DNA from 3 places in the Fictibacillus nanhaiensis genome. Region 2 is predicted to be linked to each of the others. Evidence: predicted binding sites of a transcription regulator. Region 2 holds the regulator's gene; each other region holds the start of a gene.

Region 1 (3,263 bases), 1.4 Mb from region 2:
GATTTTAATAATTTCTTTAACATGAAAAATCATCTCCTTTGAAGATACTTGTAAATCATATTCGTCCCCATCAAGCAACATCCTACTGTACGTACTTTTAAACAGAAAGTTTCAAAGAGAAGGGGTCTGACCCCAAACAATTTATTTCCCTCAACAATTTCCTTGTTTTTGTCTAGGGAGTTTTGTTAAATTTAGAGAGGTATATTAGAACGTTTACAAAAATGATGGTTTTTTGAGGTGTTCAAGGAGAGGGGTTCTTCGTTTCATGTTGGAGTATAGTGTCGCAGCTTTATTGCCTTTGTGTTTGCAGCTGCTTTTTAATAGAGTATTGTTTACTAAATACTTACCTTTAGGGATTACGATTGTTATTATGATTTTTGCTTTTGATGGTTTGAATCAACCATTGCCTCTCCAAATCGTGGCCGTAATATCTACGATTGTTGGTTTTTTATTGGGACTTAAAATTTATAACAAACAAAAACGAAAAGTAAGATGAAAAAAGACGTCACCTTTACGAGGTAGACGTCTTTCTTTTTGTATGCGTGATCGTTTCTTTTAAGAAAAGCACAAGCATGGTTAACACATATAGTGTAATAATTCCTAGACCTGCTTTATCAAAGTGAACAAGCTTAAGAATGACTGAGCTTAAAATTGTGATGTATAGGGCACCTAAATATTTTTGAATCTGTTCACTGGAATAGATCGTTGTAAGTTTGGCTCCTAGTTGAGTGCCTACAAGTGCGCCTAATATAAGAAGAAGGCCAAGTTTATAATCGATCTGAACACTGGATGCGTATGTTAGAAATCCAGCACTTACAATGAAGAACACACTGACCAAGCTCGTTCCAACCGCTTTTCTAGAAGGAAACTTCATTAATGAAATGAGCATTGGAACCATCACGAATCCCCCGCCAACTCCTAATGTCGTAGAAATGAATCCTCCTGTGAATCCAATAAAGACGGCTTTCGGCCAAGAAAATTGAATCTCAGTCGTGCTTTGCGCTGTTTTCTTGCGTTTTGATTGCTTATAAAGCAGGGAAAGAGCAAAGTAGGCAAGAAGAACAATATAAAATATAGGAATAATCGTATCGTCGTAACCCATTTTTTCTGACCAAACGACTAGTGGGTGAGCAACCTGTGTTGCTCCAATTCCGACAATTCCTAGAACAGCAGCGGGTTTCCATAGAATGTTCTTAAATCTCAGATGTGCAGCAACTCCTGAAACACTTGTCCCGATTGAATACATGAGACTTGTTCCGATCGCTGAAAGAGGCGGAATGCCGAAAAGAATAAGAACGGGTGTCAGGATAAAGCCACCACCAATTCCAAAAATGCCGGAAAAGATACCGATGCATAAACCTAGCAGTATATAAAAAAACTCCATATTAAAACTCCTTTAATGGGACACAACTTCTAATGCTAGCGGGAAATGGGGTCAGACCCCATACAATTTATTTCCCAACTTGCGCCTACTTATGAGTATACCACTTTACTTTCTTTCCAGAAACTTCTGCGAATATTTGTTCGTAATTATTAGGTTTTTGGATAGGGCCTGTGCTATAATTTGAGTAACCAGAATTTAGGAACGGAGGTTCGGTTTTGTGAGTCAAGATCAATTGTTCGAAATCAAATCAAACTATCAGCCACAAGGGGATCAGCCCGCAGCGATCCAACATCTTGTGAACAATATAAACGCAGGAAAAAAGAGTATGACCCTGCTTGGTGCGACCGGAACAGGGAAGACGTTTACGGTATCCAACGTTATTCAGGAAGTAAACAAACCGACGCTTGTTATTGCTCATAACAAAACATTAGCCGGACAGCTTTACAGTGAGTTAAAGGAATTTTTCCCGAACAACGCAGTTGAATATTTTGTTTCGTATTACGATTATTATCAACCAGAAGCATACATCGCACATTCTGATACGTACATCGAAAAAGATGCAAGCATTAATGATGAGATCGATAAACTTCGTCACTCTGCTACATCATCACTTTTTGAACGAAAAGACGTTATTATCGTAGCCAGTGTTTCGTGTATCTATGGTCTAGGTTCACCTGAGGAATATAAAGACATGGTGATCTCCTTAAGAGAAGGAATGGAGAAAGACCGTGACCAGCTTTTACGTGATCTTGTAGATGTTCAATACAACCGAAATGATATTAACTTTACTCGTGGTACGTTCCGAGTTAGAGGAGATGTTGTGGAAATCTTCCCAGCCTCACGAGACGAACATTGTCTTCGTGTGGAGTTTTTTGGTGATGAGATCGACCGCATTACTGAAGTGGACGCACTCACAGGTGAAATTCTTGGGGAACGTAAACATGTTGCTATTTTCCCTGCTTCCCACTTCGTAACACGTGAAGAAAAGATGAAAGTAGCGATCAAGCGCATTGAAGCCGAACTGGAAGATCGCCTAAAAGAATTGAATGAAGCTGGAAAACTATTAGAAGCACAGCGTCTTGAACAGAGAACAAGATATGACTTAGAGATGATGGCTGAAATGGGGTTCTGTTCAGGGATTGAGAACTATTCTGTTCACTTGACTCTAAGACCATTGGGATCGACGCCTTACACACTTTTAGACTATTTTCCGGATGATTCTTTAATTGTCATTGATGAGTCCCATGTTACTCTGCCGCAGATTCGTGGAATGTTTAATGGAGACCAAGCGAGAAAAGGCGTCCTTGTCGATCACGGATTCCGATTACCTTCCGCAAAAGACAACCGTCCGTTAACGTTTGAGGAATTTGAGCGGTACACAAAGTTTCAGCATATCTACGTATCCGCAACACCAGGTCCGTATGAGCTCGAGCACGCACCTGATCCAGTTGAGCAGATTATTCGTCCAACCGGTCTTCTTGATCCTACACTAGAAGTCCGTCCGATCAAAGGTCAGATTGATGACTTATTAGGTGAGATTAACGAAAGAATCGAGAAAAACGAACGAGTTCTTGTTACAACGTTAACAAAAAAGATGTCTGAGGACCTAACCGATTATTTTGTAGAGCTCGGCATAAAAGTTCGTTATCTGCATTCAGAAATTAAGACGTTAGAACGGATTCAGATCATACGTGATCTACGCCTTGGTGTGTTTGATGTACTTGTCGGCATTAACTTGCTGCGAGAAGGGTTAGACATTCCTGAAGTCTCTCTCGTAGCTATCTTAGACGCAGATAAAGAAGGCTTCTTACGTTCAGAGCGCTCGTTGATCCAAACGATTGGTCGTGCTGCTCGTAACTCAAACGGACACGTTATTATG
Region 2 (3,263 bases):
TACGATTTCAGAGATCGGCACTTCTTTTTTGTCTCTGCCACCTCCGGTTTGATTTTTTAGATTCTTTTGAGGTTTATATCCTTCTTTGACAGCTTTTCTCATGCCTCGCTTAATCTTCATATTATGAAGCTTTCGTTGGTATTCCTCTACAGTTGATACAATATCGAGCACCATTTCGTCCGCTTCCGTTAACGTGTACTCTCCGTTATTAGAAAGGGTATATACTTTAATATTGTATTTGATCAACTGATGAAGGATCGCCATCTTAGCTTTTCCTCTGCCTAAACGAGTATCATCTTGGACAAGAAGGCATTGAAACTCACCATCTCTTGCGAGGTCTAATATGTTTAATAGTTCTTCTCGATCTAAAGAGAATCCACTAGCCTTCTCACGATAACAGTTCACCACTTCAAATTGAAATTGTAGTGCTAACTTCTTAAGTTCCCCTTCTTGTCTTTCTAATGAAGTCATTTGTTCATCTTTATCTGTACTTACTCTGGAGTAAATGATTGCTTTCATTTGTTTAAAACCCGCTTTATTATTTATTGACTGGTATGATTACTTTTTGACCTGGAAAAACCGCTGCAGCGTTTACGCTATTCTTCTTTTCGACCCATTTAATAAACTCCCAATTGGAATAATGATGCTTGGCATTATATTCTTCAGAAAGACTCCACAGTGAGTCTCCTTCCTGTATGGTTACTTCAATATATTGAGCTTCTTGTGAGGCAAGATTTGATAACGTAAAAAATATACCACCTAACAACCCTAAAAATACAATAACATGCATTGTCCCTTGTTTCATTGTGATATCCCCTTTCAACAAACGTTTGTTCGCATCTCTTGTTTTTATAATAACTGGAACGTTTGTTCGGTGTCAACTATTTTTTCGAACTTATGTTTGTATCTCTGAATTCCCCATGATATACTTTTTATAGATAAAAAATTCGGTGAGGTGCTAAAAAATGACTAAGTTATCCAGACGACAGTTGGATATATTGGCTTTCATAAAAGAGGAAGTATCACAAAAAGGGTATCCGCCTTCAGTTCGTGAAATCGGAGAAGCGGTTGGCCTTGCTTCAAGCTCTACAGTTCATGGGCATTTAGCAAGACTTGAAAAAAAGGGGCTTATTAGACGAGATCCTACAAAACCAAGAGCCATTGAAGTATTAGGATTAGAAGATAATATTCCTTCAGTCCGTTCTGTTTCAATTCCTGTTATCGGTAAAGTTACAGCAGGTCTTCCAATTAGCGCGGTTGAAAACGTAGAAGAATACTTTCCATTACCTGAACACGTTGTTGGTGATGAGAACGTCTTCATGTTATCTGTTGTAGGGGATAGTATGATTGAAGCGGGAATTTTCAACAGAGACTTAGTTGTTGTTAAACAACAGCCTACCGCTAACAACGGAGATATTATCGTAGCTATGACCGATGAAGATGAAGCTACGGTAAAACGTTTCTTTAAAGAAAAAAATCATATACGCCTGCAGCCAGAAAATTCATCGATGGAACCGATAATCCTGCAAAGCTGTACGATACTCGGTAAAGTGATTGGTGTATATAGAAGTATTCACTAATTCAAATAAAACATAAAGGCTGTTTTTTAAAGGATTATTGCTTTTATCTTTTTTATTGTCTTCTTTGAACAGTTGGTTGTAGTGTAAGGTGTGAGACTCCTACCCCGCACAAAGCAAGCAACCTAAATTGATATCAACTACTTTCAAAAGCAACAATGAATACGAATACAGCCAACATAAAAGAGAAGCAGCTTAGTAAGATAAGCTGTTTCTCTTTTTATATGTTTATCATCGTTAGTCCCTCTCACCTCTCCCCCTTTGTATGCATAAAGTGTACGGATACCCATACAGGAGGAATGAATCATGTATTATAATCCTTATGAACAAACAAGAAACCAAAATGTTAATACTCAGTATATGACGTTAGTAGATCCGTTCGTTGTGAATCGTTTGCGATCAGTAGTAGGTAAAGATCTAGTCGTAGAAACAACAAAAGATACGATTAGAGGTGTCCTTGTCGATGTACAACCCGATCATATTGCATTAAGTGCTGGTAACGACTCCACTTTTTTTGTTCGTATCCAACAAATTGTATCTATAATGCCTGTTTAATTAAATTTTTCATTTTTTTGAAAAAACAATAAAGCCCTGACAACGAATGTGTCAGGGGTTATTTCATTTTAATACATGCTCATATATTGTTCGCGTTCCCAAGGGTGAACTTGCGTGCGGAACATATCCCACTCGATCTCTTTCGCTTCAATAAAGTGCTCTGTAGCATGTGCTCCAAGAGCTGTTGTAAGAACTTCATTTTTGCTGAATAGAGTTAGAGCTTCTTTTAATGTTGCTGGAAGATCTTTGATACCTTCTGCTTCACGCTCTTCTTTATCCATAACATAGATGTTTCTATCGATTGGTTTTGGAGCGTTTAGCTTGTTCTTGATTCCATCAAGACCAGCTGCAAGCAATACTGCCATAGCAAGATAAGGGTTAGCCGTTGGATCAACGCTTCTTACCTCGATACGCGTGCTGATGCCGCGAGACGCTGGAATACGGATAAGCGGGCTTCTGTTTTGCATAGACCATGCAACATAACAAGGCGCTTCGTAACCAGGTACAAGTCGCTTATAAGAGTTTACAGTCGGGTTCGTGATCGCTGTGAAATCTTGTGCATGCTTTAAGATACCTGCTAAGAAATGCATAGCTGTCTCGCTTAATCCTGTTTCAGATTTCTCATCATAGAACACGTTCTCACCATCTTTGAATAGAGACATGTTCGCATGCATACCTGAACCGTTCACACCGAACAAAGGTTTAGCCATGAATGTAGCATGAAGACCATGTTTACGTGCGATCGTTTTTACAGCTAACTTAAACGTTTGAATGTTATCACATGTGCTCACTGCATCAGCATATTTAAAGTCGATCTCATGCTGACCAGGTGCTACCTCATGGTGCGAAGCTTCGATCTCAAAGCCCATATCTTCAAGTTCTAACACGATATCTCTACGGCAGTTTTCACCTAGATCCGTTGGAGCTAAGTCAAAATAACCACCTTTATCGTTTAGTTCTAGAGTCGGCTCACCCTTCTCATCATTCTTGAATAAGAAGAATTCCGGCTCAGGTCCAATGTTGAAATCAGAGAATCCTAAGTCTTCCATATCTTTTAGTACGCGCTTTAAGATTCCACGTGGATCTCCATCAAACGGATTACCATCAGGCATAAAGATATCACAGATCAAA
Region 3 (3,263 bases), 670 kb from region 2:
GCTTCAATACCGTGAGACGTTGCAATATCTAATGACGCTGAACTTAAAAACGATATACCCTGGACACGGAGAGCCTTTTACAAATGCAGAACAGCTGATCACAAAACGACTTCACGATCACACTGAGCGTGCAAAGACGCTTGAACATCTGTTGAGCGATGGGCCATTAACCGTTTTTGAGCTGTGCAGACGCCTGTTTCCAAAACTATATGAAAAGCAACTCGGTTTAGTAGTTTCCGAAGTTGTAGGTCATCTCGATCTGCTTCAGTCAGAAGGACGAGTACGTGTAGAGGAAGAGAACAAGATATCATATTATCGGAGAGAACAGGAGTTATAAGATGAGTACATTAAAAAACAAAGTGGTCTTGATAACAGGAGCATCTGGGGGACTCGGGGCTCACCTCGCTATGGATGTTGCTAAAAAGGGAGCAACCCCCATCCTTGCTGCAAGAAGAGAAGATCAACTAAAAGTGGTACAGGAAGCGATCTTAAAAGCTACGAATGTAACGGCCCCTTACTATCTTTTAGATGTTTCGAACACAGACAGCGTTGAGGAAGTTCTTTCAACGATCCTAAGTGAACATCAAAACATACATATTTTAGTGAACAACGCGGGTTATGGCATTTTTGAAGAGTTTGTGGATTCGCCATGGAAAAATATCGAAGGAATGTTTTCAACGAACGTTCTTGGGCTTATGGCGTGTACGAGAGCAGTACTGCCGCACATGCTTCAAAGAGGAAGCGGTCATATCGTGAATATTGCGTCTCAAGCAGGTAAGATCTCAACACCAAAATCGAGCGTATACGCAGCAACAAAACATGCTGTGTTAGGATTCTCAAACGGGTTACGCTTAGAAGTCGCACATAAAGGGGTAGATGTGACAACCATCAACCCTGGACCGATCGCGACAAACTTCTTTACACTTGCTGATCAGTCTGGCAATTACGTTAAAAACGTTCAAAAACTGATGCTTCAGCCTTCGCATGTTTCAGAAAAAATCGTCAGAGCGATGGAGCGTCCCGTTCGTGAGATCAACCTTCCATGGTGGATGAACGTTGGAAGTACGATGTATCAAGTCATGCCAAAATTGATCGAAACACTAGGTGGAAAATCGTTTAGACAGAAGTAGATTGCAATAATTATATTATGTAAACTAAAGGTTTGGAAGACTTTGGAGTTGGTGATAAAACTCGTGGATTGGAGCTCGAAACTTGTGGATTGGAGCTCGAAACTCGTGGATTGGAGCTCGAAACTCGTGGATTGGAGCTCGAAACTCGTGGATTGGAGCTCGAAACTTGTGGATTGGAGTCCGAAACTCGTGGATTGCCGCCCAAAACTTGTGGATCACAGCCAAAAACTCGTGGATTGCCGCTTAAAATCTCATCGATCACAGTCCAAACCTCTCACAACAGCACAAAAATAAGCAGGTTCCCCCTCTTCAAAAACGGAACCTGCTTATTTATTTGTAAGATAGGCATATACAACGTCCTGAATGATGCTGTAAACAGCCTCATTTTGGTCTTCCTCATGTATCTCGCGCAAAACTTTCTCTTCGAGATTGGCCCATTCTTTCTCCGTTAATATACAATTTTCTTCTTCCCAAAAATAATCCTTCAACGAATGTTGGATCATTTTTCTTATTAATAAACGATTCATTTCTTCACCTATCTTTCCTTATAAATCCTAGACTTTTGGCTCAAAAACGTCAATCTGCAAAATTTGCTGAAAAAATTACCATTGTTATAAGAACATACATTCGGTTAAAATGGGTATACATATAAAGAACAGATGTTCGTAAATCAACGAAAGGGGTGTGTCGAATGAACTATGATGAAATGCCTAAGCGTACGATCTTATGTATGGATATGAAAAGTTTTTATGCAAGCTGTGCTGCTGTTCGCTTAGGGTTAAATCCGCTGACATGTCATTTGGCAGTAGTAGGGGATACGGAGAGACAAGGAAGCGTGGTGCTTGCAGCGTCACCGAGACTGAAGGCTGATTTTGGTATTCGCACAGGCAACCGGCTGTTTGAGATTCCAAAGAATAAAAACATTATCGTTGTAAACGCGCAGATGGCTTATTTCCTAGAAAGATCGATGGAGATTACGAAGATGCTGCACCGGTATGTTCCACCAGAGTCGATCCACACATATAGCGTGGATGAAAGTTTTCTTCAAGCTGACGGAACAGAAAGGTTATGGGGAAGTGCACAAGAACTTGCTGAGAGGATCCGCCGTGACATCTGGCGAGAGTTTGGATTGCCGTGTGCGATCGGAATCGGCCCGAACATGCTCATGTCAAAGCTTTGTCTCGATCTTGAAGCGAAGAAAAAAGGCGTGGCGCAGTGGGGGTATGAAGATGTAGAGAAGAAACTATGGCATCTATCTCCACTAAGCCAGATGTGGGGAATCGGATCGAGAGTAGAGCGGACTTTAAACAGGATGGGTATTGTAACAGTGGGTGACCTCGCGCATTATCCTCTTGAACTTTTAGAGAAAAAATTCGGGATCATGGGAAATCAGCTCTATCACCATGCATGGGGCATCGATCTGTCTGAAATCGGTGCGCCCATCATGCAAGGTCAGGTCAGCTACGGAAAAAGCCAGATTTTACTTCGTGACTATACGGATATAACGGAGATCAAACATGTCATTTTGGAGATGTGTGAAGAGGTAGCAAGGCGTGCGAGAAGGGCAAGAAAAGCAGGCAGGACGATCAGTTTTGGGCTAGGGTACAGCAAAGATGAAGGTGGTGGTGGCTTTCATCGTTCTAAATCAATCGATCAGCCATCTAATATTACGATGGAGCTGTATGAAGTGTGTCTAGAGCTTCTTCAAACCTTTTATCGGGGAGAGACGGTGCGTAAGATTTCAATCGCCCTTTCTAATGTTTGCGAAGATACAGAAACACAGCTTACTTTGTTTTCTTTAGACCACCCAAAGAAAAGAAAGATCGGCTACGTTATGGATGATATTCGGCAAAAATACGGATCCAACTCTCTTCTGCGAGCTGTTTCTTATACAAAAGGAGGAACAGCATTATACAGAAGCCGACTTTTAGGTGGACATAAGGCATAAGGGGGCGGAAGAACGGTGATTCGTGACAGAGGAACGATTAAGTGGACGGCGATGATGCTGCCGGAGCACGTGAAAATGCTAAGAGAGCATCAGGACGGTCTGGACTATGGAAGAAAGCCAGAATTAGATGAACAAAAGTACGAAGAATTCAATGAGACAATCTGTGTTGCGATGGGAGAGAACCA

The links. The regulator LexA, encoded in region 2, represses DNA repair genes until DNA is damaged. The targets are predictions, from matches to a motif close to CGAACATATGTTCG.
Region 1: a site for LexA is predicted at 1,514-1,527, ahead of uvrB (excinuclease ABC subunit UvrB). Genes of this name have one in related genera too.
Region 3: a site for LexA is predicted at 1,747-1,760, ahead of ACFS5O_RS11420 (Y-family DNA polymerase). Genes of this name have one in related genera too.

What each region holds. Positions count from the first base shown of each region.
Region 1 is NZ_JBHUPF010000006.1:768,533-771,795, forward strand. Features, by position in the region: gene ACFS5O_RS07425 (hypothetical protein) at 1-23, opposite strand, end outside; gene ACFS5O_RS07430 (DUF2198 family protein) at 266-496, shown strand; gene ACFS5O_RS07435 (sulfite exporter TauE/SafE family protein) at 512-1,384, opposite strand; gene uvrB (excinuclease ABC subunit UvrB) at 1,602-3,263, shown strand, end outside.
Region 2 is NZ_JBHUPF010000006.1:2,217,825-2,221,087, forward strand. Features, by position in the region: gene ACFS5O_RS14980 (YneB family resolvase-like protein) at 1-519, opposite strand, end outside; gene yneA (cell division suppressor protein YneA) at 539-805, opposite strand; gene lexA (transcriptional repressor LexA) at 966-1,580, shown strand; gene ACFS5O_RS14995 (DUF2642 domain-containing protein) at 1,884-2,132, shown strand; gene glnA (type I glutamate--ammonia ligase) at 2,201-3,263, opposite strand, start outside.
Region 3 is NZ_JBHUPF010000006.1:1,547,764-1,551,026, forward strand. Features, by position in the region: gene ACFS5O_RS11405 (MBL fold metallo-hydrolase) at 1-337, shown strand, start outside; gene ACFS5O_RS11410 (SDR family NAD(P)-dependent oxidoreductase) at 339-1,130, shown strand; gene ACFS5O_RS11415 (YqzH family protein) at 1,457-1,657, opposite strand; gene ACFS5O_RS11420 (Y-family DNA polymerase) at 1,822-3,078, shown strand; gene ACFS5O_RS11425 (YolD-like family protein) at 3,094-3,263, shown strand, end outside.